DNA from 3 places in the Nocardioides sp. J9 genome. Region 3 is predicted to be linked to each of the others. Evidence: predicted binding sites of a transcription regulator. Region 3 holds the regulator's gene; each other region holds the start of a gene.

Region 1 (9,554 bases), on a different contig from region 3:
TGGTGGCTCCCTGCGCTCGTCCGGTGGTCCGCATCGTCGCCTCCTCCGGGTGCCGGGCTCCCTCGACCGGCCCCACAGCTTCGACATCCACCATGGCCCATGGACGGCCCTCGGCAACAGGGCAAAAGTCCCTGAGGCGGAGATGACCTGGGGCGGGGACGACCCCGGGGCCGAGGACCCGGGCCGTCCGGGTGGCACCGGGCGGGACTCCGTCCCGGTTCGCGCCGATCAGGCGCGGACCGTCAGGGGGCGACGGCGATCGCCTCGACCTCGACGAGCTGGTCGGGGTAGCCGAGCACGGTGACGCCGAGCAGCGTGCTGGGGGCGTCGTGGTCGCCGAACGCGGCGCGCACCTCGCCCCACGCCGCGACCAGATCGGCGCGGTCCGACGAGGCGACGTACACGGTGGACTTGGCGACGTCGGCCAGCGTGCACCCCGCCGCTTCCAGGGCGGTGACGAGGTTGGCCATCACCAGGCGTGCCTGCCCCGCGACGTCGCCCACGTGGGCGACCGCACCGCTCTCGTCGAGCGGGCAGGCACCCGCAGTGAGGACGAGGCCGTGGGCCCGCGCGGCGTAGGCGTAGGGGACGTCGTCGGCGAGGGCAGGGGCACGCAGCAGCTCGACAGGCATGACGCCATCCTGCTCCGGGGCCGCGTGGCGCCGCACCCGGATTGCGCGGGCAGCATCTGACCCCTCGACGTGCCACAAGTGACCACTCGACCTGCCACTTGTGACCACTCGACGAGCCGGAAGTGACGCTTCAACAGGCCGGAAGTGACGTCTCGACCGTCCGGCAGGAGGGGGGTGGAAAACGCGACGAGGCCCCCGCCGTGGGCGGGGGCCTCGTTGTGGTGCGGGTGGGGCTGGACTCAGAAGTCCATGCCGCCCATGCCGCCGGTCGGGTCGCCCGCGGGGGCGGCCTTCTCCGGCTTGTCGGCCACGACGGCCTCGGTGGTGAGGAACAGCGCGGCGATCGACGCGGCGTTCTGCAGCGCCGAGCGGGTCACCTTGGCCGGGTCGATGATGCCGTTGGCCAGCAGGTCGACGTACTCGCCGGAGGCCGCGTTGAGGCCCTCACCGGCAGGGAGGTTGGCGACCTTCTCCGCGACGACGCCGCCCTCGAGGCCGGCGTTGATGGCGATCTGCTTGAGCGGGGCGGAGAGCGCGACCTTCACGATGTTCGCGCCGGTGGCCTCGTCACCCTCGAGCTCGAGCTTGTCGAACGCGTTCGCACCGGCCTGGACCAGCGCGACGCCACCACCGGGGAGGATGCCCTCCTCGACGGCCGCCTTCGCGTTGCGGACAGCGTCCTCGATGCGGTGCTTGCGCTCCTTGAGCTCGACCTCGGTGGCCGCGCCGACCTTGATGACGGCGACGCCGCCGGCCAGCTTGGCGAGGCGCTCCTGCAGCTTCTCGCGGTCGTAGTCCGAGTCGGAGTTCTCGATCTCGGCGCGGATCTGGTTGACCCGGCCCTCGATCTGCGACTGCTCGCCGGCACCCTCGACGATGGTGGTCTCGTCCTTGGTGATGACGACCTTGCGGGCCTGGCCGAGCAGCTCGAGACCGGCGGTCTCCAGCTTGAGGCCGACCTCCTCGGAGATGACCTGGCCACCGGTGAGGATGGCGATGTCCTGCAGCATGGCCTTGCGGCGGTCACCGAAGCCGGGGGCCTTGACGGCGACCGACTTGAAGGTGCCGCGGATCTTGTTGACGACCAGGGTCGACAGGGCCTCGCCGTCGACGTCCTCGGCGATGATGACGAGCGGCTTGCCCGACTGCATGACCTTCTCCAGCAGCGGCAGCAGGTCCTTGACGTTGCTGATCTTGCTGTTGGCGATGAGCACGTAGGCGTCCTCGAGGACGGTCTCCATGCGCTCGGGGTCGGTCACGAAGTAGGCCGAGATGTAGCCCTTGTCGAACCGCATGCCCTCGGTGAGCTCGAGGTCGATGCCGAAGGTGTTCGACTCCTCGACCGTGATCACGCCCTCCTTGCCGACCTTGTCCATCGCCTCGGCGATGGCGTCACCGACGGTGGCGTCGCCGCCGGCGGAGATGGTCGCGGTGGCAGCGATCTGCTCGCGGGTCTCGACGTCCTTGGCCATGCCCAGGAGCTGCTCGGAGACGGCGCTCACGGCCGCCTCGATGCCCCGCTTGAGGCCCATCGGGTTCGCGCCGGCGGCCACGTTGCGCAGGCCCTCGCGGACGAGCGCCTGGGCGAGGACGGTCGCGGTCGTCGTACCGTCACCGGCGACGTCGTCGGTCTTCTTCGCGACCTCCTTGACCAGCTCGGCGCCGATCTTCTCGTAGGGGTCCTCGAGCTCGATCTCCTTGGCGATGGAGACACCGTCGTTGGTGATCGTGGGGGCGCCCCACTTCTTCTCCAGGACGACGTTGCGGCCCTTGGGGCCAAGGGTGACCTTGACGGCGTCGGCGAGCGTGTTCATGCCACGCTCGAGGCCACGCCGGGCCTCCTCGTTGAAAGCAATCAGCTTCGACATAACTCCTGCGATTCCTTCGCGATGTCCGTTATCACTCTCAAGGCGAGAGTGCCAGCATCATGTTTAGCACTCGCCCATGGCGAGTGCAAGGAGAGAGCAGGAGTTGGTCGGGTGAATCTCGGGCCTCGGAACGGCGGCCGGGACCGGGCGGTTCACGGGATCGCGTAGCTGCCGACGAAGGCCTCGTCCCCGGCCCGCCAGCCGCGGATGTCGGCGACCCGGCTGAGCTCTTCGGTGCCCGCACGCCAGGCCAGCACCCGGGCCCGGGAGTGGCGCGACTCGAGCAGCACGGTCGCCTCGTCGAGCCAGCCCACGACGGGGCAGCACTGGAGCCACCGACGGCCGGGGCCGTCGGGCACGACGAGGACCGCGCTCTGCCCGCCCCACCGCACCGCGACGCCCTCCCGGGACCGGAGGTCCGGCCCGGCGCGGGAGGGGTCGCCGGAGAGGACGAGGCCCTGCGCGATGGCATCCCGGGCGTCGACCGGCACCCCGTAGGGCTCGTCGTCGGTGAGCAGGCGCACCGGCGGGGGCGGGTCGACCGCCGGCGTGTCGACCCGGGTGCCGTCGGCGTCGAGCACGAGGCCTGGCGCGGCGCCCTCGGCCGGGACGACGAGCAACCGGTCGGTGGCCCACCAGGTGTCCTCGGGGTCCCGCCCGTCGAGGTCGATGCGGGTCCACTCGTCGGTGCCGAAGTCGTAGACGGCGAGCGCGCCGGTCTGGCGCAGGAAGACCCGCTCGCCGTCCGGCGCCAGGCTTGCCCTCGACAGCGGGCTGAGCCAGTTGCCCCCGCTGTCCGCCCACGGATCGATGCCCGCCACGTCGAGCGTGTACGACGTCCCGTCCTCCCCCACCGCGACGACCCGGTCGAGGCCCCGGTCGTCGTCGACCTCGAAGACCGCGACGGCCCGCCCGATCCCGGCTGCCACCGGCCCGGCGCCGGAGAGGTCGACCTCGGCCGGCAGCGGGCCGCCCTGCAGCCGCGGCAGGTTCGGCTCGTCGGCGACGTCGGGCGCCTGCCAGACCTGCGCGCCGGCGTACGAACCCCGGGGCTCCGCCCCGGCCGGGTGGCCAGCCCCACCGCCCGCCGCTGGCGGGTCCGGCGCGCGCGGGCCCACGCGGCGTCGACCAGGTCGGCCCCGGGCAGGTCCGCCACGCGTTCGTGGAGCACCTCGTGCAGTCGTTCGCCGGTCATCTCAGACCTCCTCCCCCAGCAGCTCGGCCAGCTCGGGCGCCGCCTCGCGCAGGCGGGCCAGGGCCAGGTGGGCCTGGCTCTTCACGGTGCCGACGCTCACCCCGAGGGCCTCGGCGGCGGCTCGCTCGGTGAGGTCGTCGTAGTAGCGCAGCACGACCACCGCGCGCTGCCGCGGTGTCAGCGCGGCGAGGGCGGCGTCGAGCGCGATCCGCCGCTCCGTGGCCGGCGCGTGGTCGCGCACCTGCGTCCCGGGGCCACCCCGGCCCGGGTCCGTGCCGAGCACCTCCCGGCGGCGCTTGCGCCACCCCGAGATGTTGTCGCGCACGACGACCTGCCGCGCGTAGCCGGTCGGGTTGCCGTCACGCAGGCGGCGCCAGCGCAGGGCGACCTTCGCCAGCGCCTCCTGGACCAGGTCCTCGGCGCGGTGGCGGTCACCGGTGAGCAGGAAGGCGGTGCGCAGCAGGTCCTGCTGCGCACGCGCCGCCCAGCTGCGGAACGCCTCCTCGTCGGTGGTCACACCCCATCAACGCACACCCGGGCCAGAAGGTTGGAGGACCGACCCGGCCGAGTCGCGCGGGCGGGTCAGGCGACCTCGACGACCGGCTCGTGCCGCACCGGGAAGTTGACCGACGCGGCGATGAAGCAGTTGCGGCTGGCCTCCTCGTGGATCTCGCGGGCCAGCCCGACGAGGGCCGGGTCGGTGATGGTGACCCGCGGGCGCAGCACGACCTCGGTGAAGTGCCCGCCCTGGCCGACCTGGGCCATCGTGCCGGTGGGGCTGTCGTCGTACGCCGTGACGACGATGCCGTGGCTGACCGCCGAGTGCAGGTACGACAGCAGGTGGCACTGGGCGAGCGCCGCCAGCAGCAGCTCCTCGGGGTTCCAGCGCGTCGCGTCGCCGCGGAAGGTGGGGTCGGCGGAACCGGCGAGGTCGGGCTTGCCCTCCGCCCGGAGCAGGACGTCGCGCCCGTAGTCGCGGTAGCCGGACGTACCGGTCCCGCGGTTGCCCTGCCAGGTCAGGTCGAGTGCGTAGTGGTGGTCGGTCACCGGGACAGTGTCCCGGCCACCGGACCGAAACCGCGGAACGCTGGATGGAACACGTTCTCGTTTGGCAGGCTACGCGTGTGACCCCCACCACACCGTCCTCGCCGCGACCGATCAACCTCGCCGACGTCCTCGAGGCGATGGCCGACGCGCTCCCCGACCGCGCCGCCATCGTCACCATGGAGCGCACCTGGACCTTCGCGGAGGTCGACGACCGCGCCACCCGGCTGGCCAACCACCTGGTGTCCCTGGGCGTGCAGCCGGGCGAGCACGTGGCCGTGCACGCGACGAACCGGATCGAGTGGATCGACGCGCTCTACGGGTGCCTCAAGGCGCGGGCGGTGCCGATCAACATCAACTACAAGTACCTGCACGACGAGCTGGCCTACCTCTACGACAACGCCGACTGCGTCGCCGCGATCATCGCGCCGGAGTTCGTCGACGCGGTCGAGGCGCTGGACACCCCCACACTGCGCGAGATGGTCGTCCTCGGCGAGGAGTACGACGCCGCGCTGGCCGCCGCGTCAGCCGAGCGCCTCGACAACGGCCGCTCCGGCGACGACCACTACGTGCTCTACACCGGTGGGACCACGGGCAGCCCCAAGGGCGTGGTGTGGCGGATCGAGGACCTCATCCGCGCCGCCCTCAACGCCGGCCGCTACGGCGCACCGCTCGACTCCGTCGAGCAGCTCGTCGAGGAGGCGGTCGCGGTCGAGACCCCGATGGTGCTGCTGGCCTGCGGCCCGATGATGCACGGCGGCAGCCAGGTCGCCGGCCACACCGTCGCGCTCTACACCGAGCCGAGCTTCAGCGCGACCGGCATCCTCGACCTGGTCGAGAAGGCGCGGGTCGTGTCGCTGACCTTCCTGGGCGACGCGATGGGCCGCCCGGTCGCGGAGGCGATCCTCGCCGAGCCGGACCGCTGGGACCTGTCCAGCCTGGCCGCGGTCTCGAACGGCGCCGCCCCCCTCTCGGACGGCGTGCGCGAGGAGATCCGCCGCGCCCTGCCGGGCCGCTTCATCCTCGACTCCTACGGCTCCTCCGAGTCCGGCGCCGCCGGCTCCCGCATCGACGACGGCACCGACGGTGGTGCAGCCGCCCCGCGGTTCACCGTCAACGACCAGGTCGAGGTCTTCGACCCGGAGATGAAGCCGTGCCCGCCAGGCGTCGACGGCCTGCTCGGCCGCACGGGCCCGGTCCCGCTCGGCTACTACAAGGACCCGGTGAAGACCGCGGCGACCTTCAAGGAGGTCGACGGCGTCCGCTGGGTGCTGCCCGGCGACTTCGCGCGACGCGAGGAGGACGGGTCGGTCACCGTCCTGGGCCGCGGCTCGGTCTGCATCAACACCGGCGGCGAGAAGGTGCACCCCGAGGAGGTCGAGGCGGTGCTGTTGCGCCACGACGACGTGTTCGACGCCGTCGTGGTCGGGACCCCGCACGAGCGGTGGGGCCAGCAGGTCACCGCGCTGGTCCAGCGCCGCGACGGGGCGAGCATCACCGAGGAGGACGTGCGTGAGCACTGCCGGTCGCTGATCGCCAACTACAAGGTTCCGAAGTCGGTGTTCTTCATCGAGGAGGTCCCGCGCACCCCCGTCAGCAAGGTCGACTACCCGGCCAGCGCCGAGCTCGCGACGCAGCTGCTCGGCTGAGGCCCGGGCACGACTGAGCACCTGTGCTCATGACGTCATGACGACGGGGGCGGACGATCGGGCCATGCGTACTCGAACGATCGTCCTCATCGTCCTGGCCGTCCTCGCTGTCCCCGTGCTGCTGGTCGGCGCGGTCGTCGGCTACTTCGTCGTCAGCGGGACGCCGTTCTGGGACGAGTGGCAGTGCAGCGAGGGCGAGGCGCCCTACCACTTCGCCGACGGCGGCACGGCCTGCGCGGCCGAGGGTTCCGAGCTCCCCGAGGGGGCACAGTGGGACCCGCTCGGCAACCGGCCGTTCGAGTGCCACGACCGCTGGGGCTGGACCGAGATCGAGCGGATCGGCGCGGAGGACGAGGGCACCGACTGCCTGAAGGAGGGACGACCGGTGCCGGACGGCTGGCGCGAGGTGCGCTGACCCACACACATGCGACGACGCCGGGCCCGCTGCTGCGGGCCCGGCGTCGTCGTGCGTCAGGGGTACGACGTCAGCAGCCGCCGGCGACGGCGGGGATCACCGACACCTCGGCGCCGTCGGGCGTCGGGGTGGCGAGCTCCTGCTCGAAGCGGACGTCGTCGTTGTTGACGTAGACGTTGACGAAGCGGCGCAGCTTGCCGTCCTCGTCGACGATGCGCCCCTTGATGCCGCTGTAGCTGGCGTCGAGGTCGTCCAGGATCTCCGCGACGGTGGCGCCGTTGGCGGTGACCTCGGACTCGCCGCCGGTGTAGGTGCGGAGGATGGTGGGGATCCGGACGCTGACTGCCATGGGTTCTTCCTTCTGCTGCTGGGGTGGTGGCTCAGAGACCCGTGGCCTTGAAGGCGCTGTAGGTCGGGGCGATGGTCGCGGCGGCGCTGACCTGGCCGGAGACCGCGTCGAGCGTCTTGAGGCCGTGGCCGGTGTTGATGACGACCGTCTCGAGGTCCGGGTCGAGCTGGCCGGTCTCGACGAGCTTCTTCGTCACCGCGACGGTGGTGCCGCCGGCGGTCTCGGTGAAGATGCCCTCGGTGCGGGCCAGGAGCACGATGCCGGCGCGGATCTCGTCGTCGGTGACCTCCTCGACGGCACCGCCGGTGCGGCGGGTGATGTCGAGGACGTAGATGCCGTCGGCGGGGTTGCCGATGGCCAGGCTCTTGGCGATCGTGTCCGGCTTGACCGGGCGGATCGCGTCGACGCCCGCCTTGTAGGCCGTGGCGACCGGGCCGCAGCCCTCGGCCTGGGCGCCGAAGATCCGGTACGGCTTGTCCTCGACGAGGCCGAGCTTGATCAGCTCCTGGAAAGCCTTGTCGACCTTGGTCAGCTGCGAGCCGGAGGCGACCGGGATGACGACCTGGTCGGGCAGGCGCCAGCCGAGCTGCTCGGCGATCTCGTAGCCCAGGGTCTTCGACCCCTCGGCGTAGTAGGGGCGGACGTTGACGTTGACGAACGCCCAGCCGTCCTCCTCGCCGGCGATCTCGGAGGCGAGCTTGTTGACGTCGTCGTAGTTGCCGTCGACGGCCACGAGGTTCTCGGTGAAGATCGCCGAGTTGACCTGCTTGGGCTGCTCGAGGTTGCTCGGGATGAACACGACGGTCTTGATGCCGGCGCGGGCGCCCGCCGCGGCGACGGCGTTGGCGAGGTTGCCGGTCGAGGGGCAGGCGAACACCGTGGCGCCGAGCTCGCGGGCGGCGCTGAGCGCACAGGCGACGACGCGGTCCTTGAACGAGTTCGTCGGGTTGGTGGAGTCGTCCTTCACCCACAGCTTGCTGATGCCGATCTCCCGGGCGAGGTTGTCGGCCTGGAGCAGGCGGGTGAAGCCCGGCTCGGTGTTGGGGCTGGCCTCGATGTCGGTCGGGACCGGCAGCAGCGCCTTGTAGCGCCAGATGTTGCGGGGGCCGGCCTCGATCTCCTCGCGGGTGACGGCCGGGAAGTCGTAGGCGATCTCGAGCGGTCCGAAGCACTCCGGACACGCGTAGAAGGGGCCGAGGTCGACCCGGTGGCCACACTCCCGGCAGGAGAGGGCGGTGGCGTGCCCGAAGGCACCTTCTCGAAGTCCGGCAGTCCGGGGGGCCTCGGTCACGGCGGCGCTCATGGAAATCCTCCTTCTCATCTGTCCCGCGCGACTCTCGCCTCGGGTCGGATTTGGCACCGTTTCCGCGACGGACCCCAGCTGTGCTGGTGCGTCCGGGAGCTCGCGGCGGTTGCCGGGACTTCACAGGGCCGTTCCCTCAGTCCCTCTGGATGAGCAGGATCAGAGTAGGGGTGACCCGGCCCCGGCCACGAATCGGGTCCCGAATGTCGAGACGAGCGTCCGGGATGTGGGATCAGGCGCGACGGTCGCGGGCGTCCCGCGCCAGCCTGCGCAGCAGGTCGAGGACGCCCTCGGGCCCGGGTACGACGACGTCGGACATCTCGACGAGCACGCTCTGTTCGTCGGAGGCCGAGCACACGCGCAGCGTCGCCACGCCCTGCTTGCCCAGCTCGTCGACGGCCTCGAAGGCCTCGACGTCACCCAGGTCGTCGCCGGCGAAGACGAAGCCCTCGGCGTCGAGCACCGCGGCGAGGCGGTTGACGACCATGCCCTTGTGGGAGCCCGGCGAGCGGACCTCGATGACGGCGCGGCCGGGCTCGAGGACGAGTCCGTGGGTGTGCGCGAGCTCGCGGAGCGGCGGGAGCAGCCGCTCGAAGGCGGCGTCCGGGTCGGGCAGGCGGCGGGTGTGGACCGCGACGGCCAGCCCCTTGTCCTCGACGAAGGCCTCGCTCGCCCCGGCCCGGCGCAGGGTGCGCGGCAGGTCACGCTCGAAGGCCGCCAGGCCGCGTGGCGGACGGGCGCCGAGGATGCGGCGGCGGCCCGAGCTCCAGCGCTCGTTGCCGTACTGGCCGAACACGAAGAGCTCCTTGCCGGCGGCCTGCAGCGCGTCGCCGACCGCCTCCAGCCCGCCGAGGTCGAGCGCCTGGCGCGCGGGCCGGCCGGTGATGACCGCGATCGCGGCCACCTCGGCGGCGAGCTCGACGAGCACCTCCGCCCCGTCGGGGTGGATGTGGGCCTGCGTGGGGTCGTCGACGATGGGGGCCAGGGTGCCGTCGAAGTCGAGCCCGACGACCGTGCGCGGGGCGACACCCACCACGGCGTCGTACCGCTGCTCGGCCTCGATCGACGTGTACCTCACGTCTCCATCCCACCATGTCCG
Region 2 (9,554 bases), on a different contig from region 3:
CTCGAGCGCGACCGCGGCGAGCGGGCCGGCGACGGCGGCGAAGCGCAGGAACCACCGCCGTTGCAGCAGGTCCCGGCCCCGCTTGCGCTGGACCCAGAAGAGCACGACCGCGCCGGCGAGCAGGGTCCCGATGCCGACCATCGTCTGGAAGGCCCAGTGGGTCAGGTTGACCGGCGGGTGCTCGTCCTCGGGGATGGTGTCGAGGCCCGGCACCGGCTCGTCGAGGGAGTTCATCGCGATCACCGAACCCAGGACCGGGATGTCGATCGACCACTTCACCTCGCCGTCGACGAGCACGCCACCCAGGCGCAGCGGCGAGGGGCTCTCCGTGGTCTCGGCGAGCTCGAAGGCCGCCAGCTTGGCGGGCTGGCGCTCGTCGAGGCCGCTGCCGAGCACGTGGCCCATGAACGGCTGGGCGACGGCGGCGATCGACGCGAACGCGAACGGCACGATGAAGCCGAGCCGGTGGTGCTGGTCGCGGCGGCCGCGGAGCAGCCCCACGGCGTACACCCCGGCGACGGAGAAGCCGGCCACCATGTAGGCGCCGATCCACATGTGCGCGAACTGGGTGAAGGTCTGCAGGTTGAAGAGCACCGACCACGGCTCGATGTTGGTGACCTCGCCGTCGACGAGGTCGAAGCCGGTCGGCGCGTTCATCCACGCGTTGACCGCGAGGACGCAGTAGGCGCCGAACACACCGGTCACCGCCATGGGCAGCACCATCAGCACGTGCCGCTTCGGCGGGATCCGGTTCCAGCCGTAGAGGTAGATGCCGAGGAAGATCGCCTCGAGGAAGAAGGCGAGGCCCTCGAACGCGAACGGCAGGCCGAGGACGTCGCCGTACGTGCCCATCAGGCCGGGCCACAGCAGGCCCATCTCGAAGCTGAGCACCGTGCCCGAGACGGCGCCGATGGCGAAGAGGACGGCGGAGACCTTGGCCCAGCGGTGCGCCAGGCCGAGCGCGACCGGGTCGTCGCGGCGAATGCCGATCAGGTGCATCACGAAGATCATCGCCGGGAAGGCGACGCCGAAGCAGGCGAGGATGATGTGCCAGCCGAGCGAGAGCGCCATCTGCTGGCGGGCCGGCAGGAGGCCCGCGGGCTCGGCGTCGGTGGCGAGCTGGGTCAGGACGGTGGTGACGACGTCGGGGGTCAGCACGTCCTCGACGCTAGCCTCTTGTGAATGCGTTCACAAAAGGTCGGGGCTGACGACTCGGTCACACCCCGGTGCCACCTGCTCCGGCGCGCAGGTCGGTGATGGAGATCCGCACGGTCAACCGCTCCCCCGCCATCCGGATCCGCCCGCGCATGCCGGCCGCGAGCACCATCGGCAGCACCGCCTTGGTGTCGGAGGGGGCGGTCAGCACGATCTCCTCGCACCCGGCGGACCGCGCCGCGCGCGCGATGCCGGCGAGCAGCTGGGTGCCGACACCGCGGCGGTGCCACGCCGGGTCGACCCACAGGTCCACCGGCCACGGGCCGTCACCCTCGACCTTCGTGTACTCCGCGCGCCCGGCGACCTTGCCGCCGGCCAGGGCCGTCACCACCGGGCCGTCGGTCACGAAGTCGGGGGTCGCGCTGGCGGCGGGCTGGTGCGGCGCCGGAGGTGCCGCCCGGTCGAGGACCTCGCCGACCAGCTCGGCGAGCGCGGCGGCCCGCTGGCGCTCGGTCTCGGTGAACGGGGTGTCGCGGCGGATCTGGATCGTGGCCGAGCCGCCGACCGTCATCTCCAGCACGTCGTCGTGGTCCGCGCTCGGCGTGACGTCGGCGTCGAAGAGGTGCGCGGCGACGTCGGGGAAGCTCGCGGGCTGGTCGATGATCGCGCGCACGGCCTGCACGTAGCGCGTCGGCTGGTCCTCGAGCGCCGCGGTCGTGACCGGGACGGCGGAGACCATCTGCCCGCCCGCGCCGTCGACCAGCTCGCCGAGCCGGTCACGGGTCCAGTCCTGCGGGACCTGCAGCACCATCTCGTCGGTGACCGAGGAGTCACCCGGGAAGACCTGGACGGTCTGGATGTTCACGCCGGCGCGACCGCACGCCTCGGCGAGCTGGGCGAGCGCTCCGGGTCGGTCGGGCAGTCCGGCGCGCACTCTCCACAGCATGGCCCCATCATGCCGGAGGGGGCCGAGACGACGCGACGCCGAAAAACCGCCCCGGCCCGCCGCACCGAGAGGTACGACGGGCCGGGGTTCAGGCTGTGCAGCCGGTCAGCTGCCGGTCAGTGGCCGTGGCCGTGCCCGTGGCCGTGGCCCGCGTCGGGCTCCTCCTCCTCGGGCTTGTCCACGACCAGCGTCTCGGTCGTGAGCAGCATGCCGGCGACGGAGATCGCGTTGGCCAGGGCCGAGCGGGTCACCTTGACCGGGTCGATGACGCCCTGCGCGATGAGGTCGCCGAACTCGCCGGTCGCGGCGTTGTAGCCGGTGCCCTCGCCGGCCTCGCGGACCTTGTGCGTGACGACGTAGCCGTTCTCGCCGCCGTTCTCGGCGATCCAGCGCAGCGGCTCCTCGACGGCCTTGCGGACGATGCGGACGCCGACGGCCTCGTCACCGGTGAGGCCGAGGTCGTCGTCGAGCACCTTCGAGGCGTGGATGATGGCCGAGCCACCACCGGGCACGATGCCCTCCTCGATCGCGGCCCGGGTCGCGGAGACCGCGTCCTCGATGCGGTGCTTCTTCTCCTTGAGCTCGACCTCGGTGTGCGCGCCGACCTTGATCACCACGACGCCGCCGGAGAGCTTCGCGAGCCGCTCCTGGAGCTTCTCGGTGTCCCAGTCGGAGTCGGACGCCTCGATCTCCTTCTTGATCTGCTCGACGCGCGCCTGCACGGCGGACTCGTCGCCGGCACCGTCGACGATCGTGGTGTTGTCCTTGGTGACCACGACGCGGCGGGCCCGGCCGAGCTCCTCGAGGCCGATCTGGTCGAGCTTGAGGCCGACCTCCGGCGAGATGACCGTGCCGCCGGTGAGGATCGCGATGTCCTGCATGATCGCCTTGCGGCGGTCACCGAAGCCGGGCGCCTTGCCGGCGACGGCGGTGAAGGTGCCGCGGATCTTGTTGACGACCAGGGTGGAGAGCGCCTCGCCCTCGACGTCCTCGGCGAGGATGAAGAGCGGCTTGCCGGTCTGGATGACCTTCTCCAGCAGCGGCAGGAGCTCGGCGATGGCCGAGATCTTGCCCTGGTTGATGAGGATGTACGGGTCGTCGAGGACCGCCTCCTGGCGCTCCGCGTCGGTGACGAAGTACGCCGAGTTGAAGCCCTTGTCGAACTGCATCCCCTCGGTGAACTCGAGCTCGGTCGAGGGGGTGTTGGACTCCTCGACGGTGATCACGCCGTCCTTGCCGACCTTGCCGAAGGCCTCGGCGAGCAGGTCGCCGATGTGGCTGTCGCGCGAGGAGACGGTCGCGACGGAGGCGATGTCCTTCTCGTCGTCGACGTCGCGGGCGGCCGAGCGGAGGGCGTCGCCCACCGCGCCGCCGGCGGCGTCGAGGCCGCGCTTGAGGCCCATCGGGTTGGCGCCGGCGGCCACCGCACGGAGGCCCTCGTGCACGAGCGCCTGGGCGAGCACGGTCGCGGTCGTCGTACCGTCACCGGCGACGTCGTTGGTCTTGGTCGCGACCTCCTTGGTGAGCTGGGCACCGAGGTTCTCGAACGGGTCGTCGAGCTCGACCTCACGGGCGACGGTCACGCCGTCGTTGGTGATGGTCGGCGCGCCCCACTTCTTGTCGAGCACGACGTAGCGGCCCTTGGGGCCGAGGGTCACCTTGACGGTGTTGGCGAGGGCGTCGACGCCGCGCTCGAGCGCGCGCCGGGCGTTCTCGTCGAACTCCAGGATCTTGGGCACTTGTTGCTCCTTGCTGTGGAAAGCCGACCGCCCGGGACGTCGTCCGCGTGGTCGCCGGGGCGACCGATGCGGACGACGTCCCGGGCGGTTCGAGACTCGAAGGTCAGGCCAGGACGGCCAGGACGTCGCGGGCCGAGAGGATGAGGTACTCCTGGCCGGCGTACTTCACCTCGGTGCCGCCGTACTTGCTGTAGATGACCTTGTCACCCACGGCCACGTCGAGCGGGACGCGGTTGCCGTTGTCGTCGATGCGGCCGGGGCCGATCGCGAGGACCTCGCCCTCCTGCGGCTTCTCCTTGGCCGTGTCGGGGATGACCAGACCGGAGGCGGTGGTCTGCTCGGCCTCGAGGGGCTTGACGACGATCCGGTCCTCGAGCGGCTTGATGTTGACCGACACGATGTCGACCTCCACTTTCTAGGGCTGATGCGTTTGGTTTCTACTGCTGGTTCGTGGTGCGGCCGCAGGCGCGAGGGGCGCCCCCGACCGGCGTTGGCACACTCGGTGCGAGAGTGCCAAAGATGAAACTAGCACTCACGGCAAGCGAGTGCCAGAGGTGCCCGGGCCCGGGCCAGCGCGAGTTTCTACCAAAGTCGGTTGACCGGGGTCGCGCGGACACGGAAGCGTTGCCCCCATGTTCGCTGCCCTGGGTCGTTTCGTGACCCGATTCCGCTGGTTCGTCATCGCCGGGTGGATCCTGCTCGCCGCCGTCGTCGTGAGCACCGCGCCCGCCCTGGAGTCGACCCAGGACAACTCCGAGTTCCTGCCCGACCACTACGAGTCGATCCAGGCACTGCAGCTGCAGGAGGAGAAGTTCTCCGACGCCTTCTCCCCCGGCGCCATCCTCGTCATCGAGCGCGAGGACGGCGCGGCGCTGACCGCCGAGGACCAGGCCGAGGTCGGGACCTTCGCCCAGGAGCTCGCACCCGAGCTCGGCACGGACACCTTCCAGCCGGCCGTCTTCTTCCAGGACGAGCAGGGCAAGCCGAACCTGTCGGAGGACGGCACGGTCCTCTTCGCCGTGATCCCGCTGGCCGACGGCGCCACCGGCTACGACACCCAGGCCTTCGACGACGGTCGCGACCTGCGTGAGGAGATCGACGAGCTCACCGGGGACTCGGGCCTCGAGGTGCGGGCGACCGGCGCGGTGCTGCAGGGCCTCGACTCCCAGGAGTCCAGCGAGCAGACACTCGTGATCGTCGGCATCGCCACCATCGTGCTGATCGTCGGCCTGCTCGCACTGATCTTCCGCAGCGTGCTGATCTGCCTGCTGCCGATCGTGACCGTCGGCATCGTCTCGATGATCGCCACCGGCGCGATCGCCTGGGCCAACGACCTCTTCGACCTCAAGGCGGACGCCTCGGTCGAGCAGATCCTCGTCGTCGTCCTCTACGGCGTCGGCACCGACTACATCCTGTTCTTCCTCTTCCGGCACCGCGAGCGGCTGCGCCAGGGCGCCGAGGTGAAGGACGCCGTCGTGCACAGCCTCGACCGTGCCGGCGAGGCGATCGCGTCCGCCGGTGGCGCCGTCATCGTCGCGTTCATGGCGCTCGTGCTCAGCTCGCTCAGCATCTTCCGCGCCATCGGCCCGGCGCTGGCCATCGCCGTGTTCGTGACCCTGCTGGCCGCGCTGACCCTCGTGCCGGCGGTCGTCTCCCTGCTCGGCCGCGCGCTCTTCTGGCCGTCGAAGTCGTGGCAGAAGGAGCCGAAGCACGGCACGTTCGTGAAGCTCGGCCGCGCCGTGGGTCGCCGCCCGGGCGTCGTCGCGCTCGTCTCCGGTGGCGTGATGACGGTGCTCGCGCTCTTCGCGCTCAGCTTCAACCCGTCCTTCGACTTCAACTCCAGCCTGCCCGAGGGCGTGGAGTCCACCGAGGCGATGGAGACCTTCCAGGCGAACTTCTCCGCCGGTGCCGCCGAGCCGGTGCCGGTGCTCGTCGACGCCGAGGGCGCCGACGTGACCGAGGCCCAGCTCGGCGAGTTCAAGGCGGCGCTCGAGGGAGCCAGGGGCGTCGACGCCGTCGCCGGCCCGGTCCCGTCCGAGGACGGCTCGGCGTTCCAGTACTACCTGACGCTCGCCGACGACCCGGTCTCCGACGCCGCGCAGGACAACGTCGCCGGCCCGATCCGCGACACCGCCCACGACGCGGCGCCCGAGGGGACCGAGGCGTACGTCGGTGGCACGCCCGGCATCTTCGCCGACATGTCCTCGGCGATGGCCCGCGACTACAAGGTCGTCTTCCCCGTCGCCGCCGGCGTGATCATGCTGATCCTCGCGCTCCTGCTGCGCAGCCTGGTCGCCCCGTGGTTCCTGATGGCCGCGGTCGGCCTCGGCTTCGCCGCGACCCTCGGCCTCACAGTCATCGCGTTCCAGAACATCGGCGGTGAGCCCGGCCTGATCTTCATGCTGCCGATCTACATCTACCTGTTCGTCACGGCACTGGGCACCGACTACAACATCTTGATGATCGCCCGGTTGAGGGAGGAGGCCCGCGAGGGCCGCGACCCGCACGACGCCGCGTCGCAGGCGGTCACCCACGCCGGCCCGACCATCGGCGCCGCGGGCATCATCCTCGCCGGCACCTTCGCGTCGCTGATGCTGGGCGGCAACACGCTCATCGTGTCGATGGGCTTCGCGCTCGCCGTCGGCATCCTGATCGTGGCGTTCGTGATGTCGATGTTCTTCACCCCGTCGCTGACCTCGCTGCTGGGCCACGTCGCCTGGTGGCCGGGCCACGGGGACGAGGCCCGCGACGACGCGCACGGGCACGGGCCTGCCGGTGGCGAGCCCCGCGACGGTGACGAGGTGCCGGCCGGGGTCGACCTCGTGAAGTGAGCACCGCCTGACAGGATCAGGGGGTGGACCTCGAGACGTTCCGGTGGCTGCTGACCGACGACGGGCAGGCGCTGCTGGCCGAGGCCACCACCCTGGTCGCCGACGGCGCGAGCCCGCTGGCGGCCGGCTCCGCCCTGCGTCGTACGACGACCGGCGAGCGTGCCGCGGCGGCGCTCGGGCAGGTCGAGCTCCGGCAGCGCGCGGTCGCGAAGTTCGGCGAGCTCGCCGCCCGGATGTACTTCACCCCCGACGCGCTGGAGCAGGCCACCCGGCAGCGGGTCGCCGACCACCGCGCTGGTCGGGCCGCGGCGTTCGGCGCGCGGACGCTGGTCGACCTCGGGTGCGGGATCGGTGGCGACCTGCTCGCCGCCTCCCGGGTCGGGATCATCTGCGCCGGCGTCGACCTCGACCCGGTGCGGGTCGCGATGGCGGAGGCGAACCTCGCCGCGGCCGGGTTGCCCGGCGCGGTCCAGGTCGCCGACGCGACGACGGTCGACCACCGGGCCTTCGACCTCGCGTTCGCCGACCCCGCCCGCCGCTCGGGCGCCGGGCGCAGCTTCCGCGTCGACGACTGGACGCCGCCGTGGACGTGGGTCGAGGGCCTGCTGCGCCGCGACGCCTGCGTGAAGGTCGCACCCGGCATCCCGCACGACCTGGTCCCCGACGGCGTGGAGGCCGAGTGGGTCAGCGACGACGGCGAGGTCAAGGAGGCGGCGTTGTGGTCCGGGCGCACCGCCACCGTCGCCCGCCGCGCGACGGTGATCCGCGAGGGCGGGCTGGCGACGCTGACCGAGGAGGACGACCCGGGCGCCGACGCCGTCGGCACCCGCGCGGTCGGCGCCTTCCTCTACGAGCCGGACGGCGCGGTGATACGCGCCGGCCTGGTCACCGCGGTCGCCGCCGGGGTGCACGGCGGGCTGGTCGACCCGAAGATCGCCTACCTGACCTCCGACGACGCCTTCCGCACGCCGTTCGCCCGGGCCTACCGGGTCGTCGAGGAGCTCCCCTACCGCGAGAAGCAGCTGCGGGCCGCGCTGCGCGAGCGCGGCGTCGGGAGGATCACGCTCAAGAAGCGCGGCGTCGAGGTGTCCCCGGAGGCGCTGCGCAAGCGGCTGGACCTGCGCGGCGACGCCGAGGCGACCGTGGTCCTCACCCGCGTCGCGGGCGAGGGCACGGCCCTCCTCGTCGACCCGCTGGGCTGAGGCCCAGCACGCTCACCGGCCGAGCGCCGCGGCCTCCGCGCCGATGGTGGTGTCGTCGCCGTGCCCGGTGTGCACGACCGTGTCGTCGGGCAGGTCGAACAGCTTCGCCCGGATGGAGTCCTCCAGGGTCGGCCGGTCGCTGAACGAGCGACCGGTGGCGCCGGGGCCGCCGTTGAAGAGGGTGTCGCCGGTGAACACGCAGTCCAGGTCGGGCGCGTAGAGGCACACGGCGCCGGGAGCGTGCCCCGGCGTGTGCAGCACCCGCAGCGTCGTACCGGCGACGGTGATCTCCTGCCCGTCGGACAGGTCGACGTCCCAGAGGTGGTCGGTGTGGGTCAGCTCCCACAGCGGCCGGTCGTCGGGGTGGAGCAGGATCGGTGCGCCGGCGCCGCCGTTGACCGCCTCGCGCAGGGCGGGGGCGACGCGGACGTGGTCGTCGTGGGCGTGGGTGCACACGATCGCGTTGACCCGACGCTGGCCGACCACGGCGAGGATGTCGTCGACGGAGTGCGGGGCGTCGATGACGATGCACTCCTCGTCGTCGCCGACGACCCAGATGTTGTTGTCGACCTCGAAGGTCTCGCCGTCGAGGGAGAACGTCCCCGACGAGACGGCGTGGTCGACGCGTGCCCGGCCGGTCACAGGACCACCACCGAGCGCAGCACGTCGCCGTCGTGCATCCGGGCGAAGGCGGCCTCCACGTCACCCAGACCGACCTCCTCGGTGACGAAGGCGTCGAGGTCGAGGCGACCCTGGCGGTAGAGGTCGACGAGCATCGGGAAGTCGCGGCTGGGCAGGCAGTCGCCGTACCAGCTCGACTTCAGCGCCCCGCCGCGACCGAAGACGTCGATGAGCGGGATGTCGGGGACCTTCATGTCGGGGGTGGGCACGCCCACCAGGACGACGGTCCCGGCCAGGTCGCGTGCGTAGAACGCCTGCTTCCACGTCTCGGGGCGCCCGACGGCCTCCACGACGACGTCGGCGCCGTCGGCGCCCTCGTAGGTCTCCGCGCAGATCCGCTTGACCTCCTCCACCGGGTCGACCTTCGATGAGTCGACGGTGTGGGTGGCGCCCAGCTCCTTCGCCTTCTCCAGCTTCCGCGCATCGATGTCGACGGCGATGATCGGCGACGCACCGGCCAGCGCGGCACCGGCGATCGCGGCGACCCCGACGCCGCCGCAGCCGATGACGGCGATGGACTTGCCGCGGGTGATCGCGCCGGTGTTGATCGCCGCACCGATGCCGGCCATCACCCCGCAGCCGAGCAGGCCGACGGCGGCCGGGCGGGCCTCGGGGTCGACCTTCGTGCACTGCCCGGCGGCGACCAGGGTCTTCTCGGCGAACGCGCCGATGCCCAGCGCGGGCGAGAGCTCGGTGCCGGCATCCGGGCCGTCGGCGAGGGTCATCTTCTGCGTGGCGTTGTGGGTGTTGAAGCAGTAGTGCAGGTCGCCGCGCTTGCACGCCCGGCACTCCCCGCACACCGCGCGCCAGTTCAGCACCACGAAGTCACCCGGCGCGACGCCGGTGACGTCAGGACCGACCGCCTCGACGATGCCGGACGCCTCGTGGCCCAGCAGGAACGGGAAGTCGTCGTTGATGCCGCCCTCGCGGTAGTGCAGGTCGGTGTGGCACACCCCGCAGGTCAGCACCTTGACCACCGCCTCCCCCGGCCCGGGGTCGG
Region 3 (9,554 bases):
TCGTCCTTCGTGGTGTCGGTGTCGAACCGGCGGTTCTGGCGGAGGTCGCGCTGGACCTCCCGCTGCGCGTCGAAGTCGTCGTAGGCGGCCACGATCCGGGCGACGAGCTTGTGGCGCACGACGTCGTGGCTGGTGAGCCGCACGAAGGCGAGGTCGTCGACGCCGTCGAGGATCTGCTCGACCACGCGCAGGCCGGACTTCGTGCCCGACGGCAGGTCGACCTGGGTGACGTCGCCGGTGACCACGATCTTGGACCCGAAGCCCAGGCGGGTCAGGAACATCTTCATCTGCTCGGGCGTGGTGTTCTGCGCCTCGTCGAGGATGATGAAGGAGTCGTTGAGCGAGCGACCGCGCATGTACGCCAGCGGGGCGACCTCGATCGTGCCCGCGGCGAGCAGCTTCGGGATGGACTCGGGGTCGAGCATGTCGTGCAGGGCGTCGTACAGCGGGCGCAGGTAGGGGTCGATCTTCTCGCTGAGCGTGCCGGGCAGGTAGCCGAGCCGCTCGCCGGCCTCGACGGCCGGGCGGGTGAGGATGATCCGGGTGACCTGCTTGGCCTGCAGCGCCTGGACCGCCTTGGCCATCGCCAGGTAGGTCTTGCCGGTGCCGGCCGGGCCGATGCCGAAGGTGATCGTGTGGTTGTCGATCGTCTCGACGTAGCGCTTCTGGTTGAGCGTCTTGGGCCGGATGGACCGGCCGCGGTTGCTCAGGATGTTGACCGACAGCACGTCGGCCGGGCGCTCGGACGTGGACGTCTGGGCACGCAGCATCGCCTCGACGCGCTCGACGACCTCGGGCGTGATGCCCTGGCCGGTGCGCAGGATCGCGACGAGCTCCTCGATGAGCTTCTCCGCGAGCTCGAGCTCGTGCGGGTCGCCGCTGAGGGTGACCCGGTTGCCGCGGACGTGGACCTGGACGCCGAACCGCTTCTCGATGATGCCGAGGTGCTCGTCACCGGGTCCGAAGAGCGTGACCATGTCGATGCTGTTCGGCACGACGACGGTGTGCCGGGTGGCGGTGATCGGGGTGGGTGTTGAGTCGGTCATGGATGCCCGGCGGCGGGCGGCCTTTCAAAGCGGCAGTCGGTCCCCTCCATGCTACGGGAGGGACGCCCGAGGACCCAGCCGTTTGTCAGCCCGGGGGCCAGCTGAGCGGCCGGCCGGCGATCACGTGGCAGTGCGTGTGGAAGACGGTCTGCTGCGCGCCGGCACCAGTGTTGAAGACCAGCCGGTAGTCGTCGTACCCCTCGGCGGCGGCGACCTCGCGGGCCGCGACGGCCAGGTCGGCGAACGCCTGCGCGTCCGCGTCGGCGGTGGCGGCGGCGTTCGGCTGGTGCTCGCGCGGCACGACCAGCGCGTGCAGCGGGGCCTGCGGGTTGATGTCTCGGAACGCGACGGTCCGCTCCCCCTCGTGGACGATCTCGGCCGGGACCTCGCCGGCGACGATCTTGCAGAACAGGCAGTCCGGGTCGCTCACGCTGCCACCTTGGCAGATCGCCGGGAAGCCGTGTCAACCGGCTCCGGGGGTCGGGCGTGGAACTAACGTGACCATCCATGCAGTGCTCGGCGCACCCCACGTCTCCGCCGGCGGCCTCGCCGCGGCGGCGGGGCGCGTGATGGGCGACGCCGACGCCGCGATCGAGGCGCTGTACGTCGCCCACTGGGACCGGCTCGTCCGGCTCTCCGTGCTGCTCGTGCGCGACCAGGGGCAGGCCGAGGAGGTCGTCCAGGACGCGTTCGTGGAGCTGCACCGGCGCTGGGAACGCCTCGACGACCCGGACCGCGCGCTGGCCTACCTGCGGCAGACGGTCGTGAACCGGTCGCGGTCGGCGCTGCGGCACCGCGGCGTCGTCCAGCGCCACCTGGCCCGCCAGCACCGGGTCGACGACGCACCCCCGGCCGACGAGCCGGTGCTCGCCGACAGCCGGCGGCGCAGCGTGCTCGACGCCCTGCAACGCCTCCCCCGGCGCCAGCGCGAGGTGCTGGCGCTGCGCTACTACCTCGAGCTCTCCGAGGCGGAGATCGCCGAGACCCTCGGCATCAGCCGCGGCGCGGTCAAGAGCCACGCCTCGCGCGGCGCCGCCACCCTGCGGCCCATACTGGCCGCGCACGACCTGAAGGACGGCCAGTGATGGCGCACCCCACCGGACCCGACGACCCGATCGACCTGGACCTGCAGCGGGCGCTCGGCGACGCCGTCGCGGACGTGGAGCCCCGGGACCGGCTCGGCGAGATCCGGCGTCGCACCACCCCCAGGCCGCAGCGGTCCAGCCGACTCTGGGCCCTCGTCCTCGGCGCCGGCGTCGCCACCGCCGCGGTGGTCGGCATCGGCGGCTGGCTCGGCACGGTGGGCCTGCCCGGGTCCGGCGACGGCGAGCCCGCTGGCTCCCCCGAGCGCCACGAGGTGGTCGCGACCTACTTCCTGGCCGACACCCCGCTCGGGGAGCGGCTCTTCCGCGAGTTCCGCGCCGTCGCACCGGCCGCCGACGACGAGGCGCGGGTGCTCGCCGCGCTGCGCCTGCTGGAGCAGGACGAGGGCCCGCTCGACCCCGACTACCGCAGCGGGTGGCCCGCCGGCGCGTTCACCGGCGTCGAGGTGAGCGACGGCCGGGTCCGCGTCGAGCTCTCTGCCACCGTCGGCGTCCTGCCCGCCGCACCGGTCGTGCAGCAGGCCGTGCTCACCGCGCAGGCGGCGGTCGGCGAGACCCTCCCGGTCGCGTTCTCCTCGCCCGTCGCGACCCTCGGGCCCGACGCCGGCGAGGGGGTGGCGCGCGACAACCGCCTCCTCGCGCCGGCCAACATCACCGACCCGGTCGAGGGCCACGAGGTCGACGACCTGCTGACGCTGCGCGGCACCGTGGCCAACGGCGTCGAGGGCGACGTCCGCTGGGAGGTCCGCGACGACCAGGGAGTCGCCGTCGCCTCCGGGACGGTCACCCCCGACGACCTGGCCTGGGAGCACACCACCGGCATCGCCGAGGTGCCGCCCGGCACCTACCTGCTGGTCGTCGCCGTCGACACCGACGCCGGCCCGGCCGAGGACACGCGGACGGTCACGGTCCGCTGACCAGTCCCCCCTGCACGGAAGGATCGATCCCATGAGCACCTCCCGCAGCCTGACCCGGCGCCGTCGTACCGTCGCCGCGATCGCCGCGACGCTCGCCCTCGGCGTGCTCGCCGCATGCGGCGACGACGAGCCGGGCGACGCCGCCGGCGACCCGACGTCCCAGGCCGCCGACCCGACGACGGACACCGCGAGCCCGACCGTGCAGCCCGAGACGAGCGACCCGGCCACCGAGGTGCCCACCGACGCGCCCGGCCCCGACGTCATCCCGGTCTACTACGTCGGCGACACGCCGCAGGGAGACCGGCTGTTCCGGGAGTTCACCCAGGCGTCCGGCGTCGACAAGCTGGTGGCGGCCGCGGCCGCCGTCACCACCGGCGACCCGGTCGACCCCGACTACCGCACGCTGTGGCCCACCGGACGGTTCGCGTCCGTCGAGCAGGCGGACGACGCCATCGTGGTGGGGCTGGCCGACGACACCTGGCTCACCCGCGGCCGCCTCGACCGCGCGCGGGCGCGGCTGGCCGTCCAGCAGCTCGTCTACACGCTGCAGGGCACGATCGGCGAGCGGCTGCCCGTCCGTGTCGAGCTGGACGGGCAGCCGGCCGGCACCCTGCTGGGCATCCCCGTGCGCGACGGGCTGAAGGCGCGACCGCAGCTCGACGTCCTCGCGCTCGTCAACATCACCGAGCCCGCCGAGGGCAGCGTGGTGGGCAAGCGGTTCACCGCCTCGGGACGGGCGAGCTCGTTCGAGGCGACGCACATCTGGCAGGTCGAGGACGCCAGCGGCAAGGTCGTGCTGGAGGGCTCGGCCATGGCCGAGGGCTGGATCGACAAGCTCTGGCCCTGGGAGGTGGAGATCGACGCGCGCAAGCTGCCGCCGGGCCGCTACACCTTCGTCGCCCGCACCGACGACCCGTCCAACGGGGAGGGCGGCGGCCCGACCGAGGACACGAAGCGGATCCGGATCGAGTGAGGCTCACCCGGCGGCGGCTCAACCGCACCCTCCTCCTGCGCCAGCACCTGCTGGAGCGGGTGGACCGCACGCCCGCGGAGATGGTCGACCACCTGGTCGGGCTGCAGGCGCAGGAGTCGCTGCCGCCGTACCTCTCCCTCGCGGCGCGGCTCACCGACCTCGACCCGTGGGAGGTCAGTCGCGCGCTGGAGTCACGGGAGCTGGTGCGCGTGCTGAGCCTGCGCGACACGGTGCACCTGCACCTGCCCGCCGACGCACTCACGCTGCCCGTGTGGGCCGCGCCGGTGCGCGAGCGCGAGCTGCGGTCGAGCCAGACGATCGGGGAGGCGCGCACCGTGGACCGGGAGCGGTTCGCGGCCGCGGTGCGCGAGGTGCTGGCCGACGGCCCGCTCCCCCAGCGCACGATGGCCGCCCGCCTCGCAGAGCACTTCCCGGACTACACCGCCGGCCAGCTCGGCCAGGTCGCGCGGGTGGCCGAGGTGCTGGTCCAGCTGCCGCCACGCGGGTGCTGGAAGCCCACCTCGTCGACCGCGGTCGCCTACGACTTCGCCGAGCGCTGGCTCGGCGCCGCGCTGGCCGAGCCCGACGTGCCCGCCCTGGTCCGCCGCTACCTGCGCGCCTTCGGGCCCGCCACCGCTGCCGACGTGACGACGTGGTCCGGGATCACCCGCCTCGCGCCGGTGCTCAAGGGGATGGACGACCTCGTCCGCCACGAGGACGAGGACGGCAAGGTGCTCTTCGACGTCGACGGCGCCCCGATCGCCGACGAGGACGTGCCCGCCCCGGTGCGCCTGCTCGGCACCTACGACAACCTCTGGCTCTCCCACGCCGGCCGCGACCGGGTCACCGAGCGCGAGCGTCGCAACGCGTGGATGGGCGTCACCGGCGCGCAGGCCAGCGCGCTCTTCGTCGACGGCTGGCTCGAGGGCCTGTGGCGGGTCGAGGACGACCGGGTCGTCGTCGACCTGCTCCGCCCGCTCACCCGCGCCGAGCAGGCCGGGCTGGACGAGGAGGTCGCGCTGGTGGAGGCGCTGCTCGCCCGCTGATCAGGCGCCCCAGCGCCCCGTCCGCGACAGCAGGGCGGCGACGGCCGCCACCCCGGCGGTGGAGGTGCGCAGCACCTCGGTGCCGAGCCTGACGGCGACCCCGCCGGCCTCGACGAGGCGGGTGACCTCCTCGTCGGTGAGCCCGCCCTCGGGGCCGACGACGACCACGACGTCACCGTCGGCGGGCAGGGCCAGGGCAGCCAGCGGCTCGGTGGCGTCCTCGTGCAGCACCACCGCCACGTCTGCCGAGCCGACCAGCTCCACCACGTCGTCGGTGGAGGCGAGCGGGACGACCTCGGGGTGCCAGGCGCGGCGGGCCTGCTTGGCGGCCTCCCGGGCGGTGGCCTGCCACTTCGCGAGCGACTTCGCGGCGCGCTCGCCCTTCCAGACCGCGACGCTGCGGCCGGCGGCCCACGGCACGACCCGGGCGACGCCCACCTCGGTCAGCACCTCCACGGCCAGCTCGCCGCGGTCGCCCTTGGGCAGTGCCTGCACGACGGTCACCCGCGGGCGCGGCTCGGGCAGGTCGGCGACCTCCCGGGCGACCACGGTGAACGACTTCTTGGTGGTCTCGCTGACCTCACCGGTCACCAGCCGGCCGACGCCGTCGGTGAGCAGCAAGGCCTCCCCCACCCGCAGCCGTCGTACGACGACCGCGTGGTGCGCCTCGTCGCCGTCGACCGTCACGGTGTCACCGGGCGCGACGCCGTCGAGCGTCGGCACGAGGTGCTGCGGGAGGGTCACAGCGGCAGGTCAGTGTGCGGTGAACGCGTCGCGGAGCCGGCCGAAGACCGACTTGTGGGGCGGGCGCACGTCGCCGGACGGCTGCTCCTCGCCACGGATGGCGGCGAGCTCGCGCAGCAGCTCCTCCTGGCGCGGGTCCAGGCGGGTCGGCGTCTCGACGGCGATGGCGACGACCAGGTCGCCGCGCCCGCCGCGCAGGCCGGGCACGCCCATGCCGCGCAGCACCACCTCGTGGCCGGACTGCGTGCCGGCCGGGATGGGCAGCTCGAAGGAGGTCTCGAGCCCGCTCTCCTCGACGTCGGGGAGGTCGGCCTCGAGCGTGGGCAGGGTGATCGTCGTCCCGAGGGCGGCGGCGGTCATCGGCACCGAGACCGTGCAGTGCAGGTCGTTGCCGTGACGCGAGAACACCGGGTGCTGCGCGACCTGGATCTCGACGTAGAGGTCACCGGCGGGGCCGCCGCCGGGGCCGACCTCGCCCTGCTCGCTGAGCTGGACGCGGGTGCCGGTGTCGACGCCGGCAGGGATCTTGACCGTGAGGGTGCGGCGCGAGCGGACGCGGCCGTCGCCGGCGCACTCGCGGCAGGGCTCGGGGATGACCGACCCGAAGCCGCGGCACGCGGCGCAGGGGCGCAGGGTGCGGATCTCGCCGAGGAAGGAGCGCTGCACGTGGGCGACCTCGCCCGCGCCGCGGCAGGTCTCGCACGGCACCGGGTGGGTGCCGGGCGCGGTGCCCTCGCCCCCACAGGTGGAGCAGTGCACGGCGGTGTCGACCTTGAGCTCGCGGGCCACGCCGAAGGCGGCCTCGGCGAGGTCGACCTCGATGCGGATCAGCGCGTCCTGGCCCCGGCGCGTGCGCGGCCGCGGGCCACGGCCGCCGCCGGCACCGCCGGGCGAGCCGCCGAAGAAGGCGTCCATGATGTCGGTGAACGAGAAGCCGGCGCCCTGGCCCCCGAAGCCGCCGCCGAACGGGTCGCCGCCGCGGTCGTAGGCAGCCCGCTTCTGCGGGTCGGAGAGGACCTCGTAGGCGGCGGTGACCTGCTTGAACCGCTCCTGGCTCTCGGCGTCGGGGTTGACGTCGGGGTGCAGCTGGCGGGCCAGCTTGCGGTAGGCCTTCTTGATGGTGTCGGCGTCCGCGTCGCGGGCGACACCGAGCAGCTCGTAGGGGTCCTGGCTCACTTCATCTCCATCACGTGGCTGAGCGGGGCTCAGCTCTCGTCGAGGATGCGCGACACGTAGCGCGCCACCGCGCGCACCGCCGCCATCGTTCCTGGGTAGTCCATGCGGGTGGGGCCGACGATGCCGAGCGACGCGAGCGCGTCGTCGGGGCCGTAGCCGGTCGCCACGACGGACGTCGTCGCCAGCTCCTGGTAGGGGCCCTCGGCGCCGATCCGGACGGTGACGGCGCCACCGCTCGTCGCCTCGCCGAGCAGCTTGAGGAGCACGACCTGCTCCTCGAGCGCCTCGAGCAGCGGCTTGATCGAGGTGTCGAAGCTGTCGCCGAAGCGGGCGAGGTTCGCCGTACCGCCCACGACGATGCGCTCGTCGGAGCGGTGGTCGCTCATCGCCTCGACCAGCGACTCCACGACCGTGCGGGTGGTGGCGTCGAACTCCGGGTCGCCACCCTCCTCCGGCGGGCGGGTGAGCGCGCCGAGCGCCGCGGCGGCGTCGCCGATGACCTGGCCGGTCGCCGCGCGGTTGATCCGCGAGCGCAGGGTGACCAGCTCGTCCTCGCTCAGCTCGGAGGCCAGCTCGACGTGGCGCTGCTCCACGCGCCCGGTGCTGAGGATCAGCACGAGCAGCAGACGGGTCGGGGTCAGCGCGACGATCTCGACGTGGCGCACCGTCGAGCGCGACAGGGTGGGGTACTGCACGACCGCCACCTGGCGGGTGAGCTGGGCCAGGAGCCGCACCGAGCGGTGGACGACGTCGTCGAGGTCGACGGCCCCGTCGAGGAAGCTGGCGATGGCGCGCCGCTCGGCGGACGTCATCGGCTTGACGGTCGAGAGCCGGTCGACGAAGAGCCGGTAGCCCTTGTCGGTCGGCACCCGGCCCGCACTGGTGTGCGGCTGGGTGAGGTAGCCCTCGTCCTCCAGCGCCGCCATGTCGTTGCGGATCGTCGCCGGCGAGACCTTCAGGTGGTGCCGCTCGACCAGCGCCTTCGAGCCGACCGGCTCCTCGGTGGCGACGTAGTCCTCGACGATGGCCCGCAGCACGGCGAGCCTGCGCTCCTCCTGCATGCCGACCTCCTGACGAAACCTCGTGGACTGCTGAGCTGATCCTGTCGCACTGGCGGTCTTGGCACTCCGCCAGCAGGAGTGCCAATCCTACCCGCGCCCCCGCGGTTCCCGGGACCGGCGACACGGCCCTTCCCCTCGAACGACACGACCAGGTAGGTTAGGCTCACCTAATGAAGCGACGACAGGAGGAAGCGGCCATGTCCSKSSGSMCSGKCCTCRMCKSCSCCSSCGMCGMCGCCCWSSSGCWCGCCGCSRCSGMCSGCMGCAGCGCACTGCTCACCCTGCACAGCGGCCTCGGCTCACCCTCCTCCCCCGACCGCGACGCCGTGCTCACCCTGTCGGGCCGCCTCGTGGCCGACGGGCCCGAGGAGTGCGCGTGCTGCGGCGAGCTGCGCGCCCGCGTGGCGCTCGACCTCGACTTCGCGGTCCTCGACCGCCGGGACGGACCGGCCGCAGGCCGGCTCCGGGTCCCGCTGGCCGCGTTCACCTCCCCCGACCACGACCTCAACCGCGGCTTCCTCCAGCGGGCCGTGGAGCACGCCAACGAGTGCCACCAGGACGAGCTGCGCCGCGCGCTGGCCACCCGCGCCGGCACCCGGCTCGGCGACCTGCTCGGCGTCCAGCTGTGCGGCCTGCGCCCCGACGGCGTCGTGCTGCGGTGGGTCGACACCACCGGCGCCCACCAGCACGAGCTGCGCTTCCCCCGCGCCGCACGCAGCGCTGCCGACCTCGGCGAGCTGCTCCGGTCCGAGCTCCACGAAGGGCTGTGCTGAACCTCCTAGGCTGGCCGCTGTGGGTTTCGAGGAGATAGCCGACCGGGTCTGGGTGCTGCGCCACCCGTGGTACGACCTCAACGTCACCGCGATCGGCGGCGAGCGCGGCATGGTCGTCGTCGACACCCACGCGTCGGCGGTCGCCGCGCGCGAGGTGGTCGACGCACTGGCGCGGCTCGGACCCGCGCGGCCGGTCGCGGTGGTCAACACCCACGAGCACTTCGACCACACCTTCGGCAACGCCACCTTCCTCGAGGAGTACGGCGAGCTGCCGGTCCACGCGACCGAGGAGGCCGCCGCACGCACGGTCCCCGCGGGCGAGCGGGCCAAGGAGGCGTTCCGGGAGTCCGACGACCCGCGTGCCGGGGAGGTGCTCGCGACCGAGGTCCGGCCCGCCGACCACACCTTCTCCAGCGCTGCGGTCGTGGACCTCGGCGACCGGCAGGTCGAGCTGGTCCACCCCGGGCGCGGACACACCGCCGGCGACCTGGTGGTCCGGGTGCCGGACGCCGACGTGCTGCTCGCCGGCGACCTCGTCGAGGAGTCCGCGCCGCCGGGGATGGGTCCGGACTGCTGGCCCCTGGAGTGGGCGACCACCCTCGACCTCGTCCTCGGCCTCCTGACGCCCGCGTCGGTCGTGGTCCCGGGCCACGGGGCCGTGGTCGACCGGCGCTTCGTCGAGGAGCAGTGCGACGACCTGCGCGCCGTCGGCGAG

The links. Region 3 encodes HrcA, which represses chaperone genes, less so after heat shock. Its sites were predicted from a motif close to TTGGCACTCGNNNNNNNCGAGTGCCAA; they were not measured.
Region 1: groL (chaperonin GroEL) is a predicted target of HrcA. The motif match lies at 2,564-2,590, and genes of this name have one in related genera.
Region 2: groES (co-chaperone GroES) is a predicted target of HrcA. The motif match lies at 4,366-4,392, and genes of this name have one in related genera.

The regions. Positions count from the first base shown of each region.
Region 1 is NZ_VLJQ01000126.1:232-9,785, reverse strand. It holds gene L615_RS21245 (MFS transporter) at 1-34, opposite strand, end outside; gene L615_RS21240 (RidA family protein) at 243-632, opposite strand; gene groL (chaperonin GroEL) at 872-2,500, opposite strand; gene L615_RS21230 (hypothetical protein) at 2,653-3,618, opposite strand; gene L615_RS21225 (SigE family RNA polymerase sigma factor) at 3,697-4,212, opposite strand; gene L615_RS21220 (OsmC family protein) at 4,278-4,742, opposite strand; gene L615_RS21215 (AMP-binding protein) at 4,820-6,388, shown strand; gene L615_RS21210 (hypothetical protein) at 6,453-6,803, shown strand; gene L615_RS21205 (ubiquitin-like small modifier protein 1) at 6,874-7,152, opposite strand; gene thrC (threonine synthase) at 7,184-8,455, opposite strand; SAM riboswitch class I at 8,467-8,611, opposite strand; gene otsB (trehalose-phosphatase) at 8,688-9,533, opposite strand.
Region 2 is NZ_VLJQ01000076.1:413-9,966, reverse strand. It holds gene L615_RS12245 (cytochrome ubiquinol oxidase subunit I) at 1-1,158, opposite strand, end outside; gene L615_RS12240 (GNAT family N-acetyltransferase) at 1,217-2,101, opposite strand; gene groL (chaperonin GroEL) at 2,218-3,840, opposite strand; gene groES (co-chaperone GroES) at 3,944-4,237, opposite strand; gene L615_RS12225 (MMPL family transporter) at 4,497-6,671, shown strand; gene L615_RS12220 (class I SAM-dependent methyltransferase) at 6,695-7,873, shown strand; gene L615_RS12215 (MBL fold metallo-hydrolase) at 7,886-8,515, opposite strand; gene L615_RS12210 (S-(hydroxymethyl)mycothiol dehydrogenase) at 8,512-9,554, opposite strand, start outside.
Region 3 is NZ_VLJQ01000138.1:1,906-11,459, reverse strand. It holds gene L615_RS22660 (PhoH family protein) at 1-1,046, opposite strand, end outside; gene L615_RS22655 (HIT domain-containing protein) at 1,132-1,476, opposite strand; gene L615_RS22650 (SigE family RNA polymerase sigma factor) at 1,544-2,131, shown strand; gene L615_RS22645 (Gmad2 immunoglobulin-like domain-containing protein) at 2,131-3,066, shown strand; gene L615_RS22640 (Gmad2 immunoglobulin-like domain-containing protein) at 3,098-4,039, shown strand; gene L615_RS22635 (winged helix DNA-binding domain-containing protein) at 4,036-5,085, shown strand; gene L615_RS22630 (16S rRNA (uracil(1498)-N(3))-methyltransferase) at 5,086-5,829, opposite strand; gene dnaJ (molecular chaperone DnaJ) at 5,839-7,005, opposite strand; gene hrcA (heat-inducible transcriptional repressor HrcA) at 7,035-8,066, opposite strand; gene L615_RS22615 (hypothetical protein) at 8,393-8,839, shown strand; gene L615_RS22610 (MBL fold metallo-hydrolase) at 8,859-9,554, shown strand, end outside.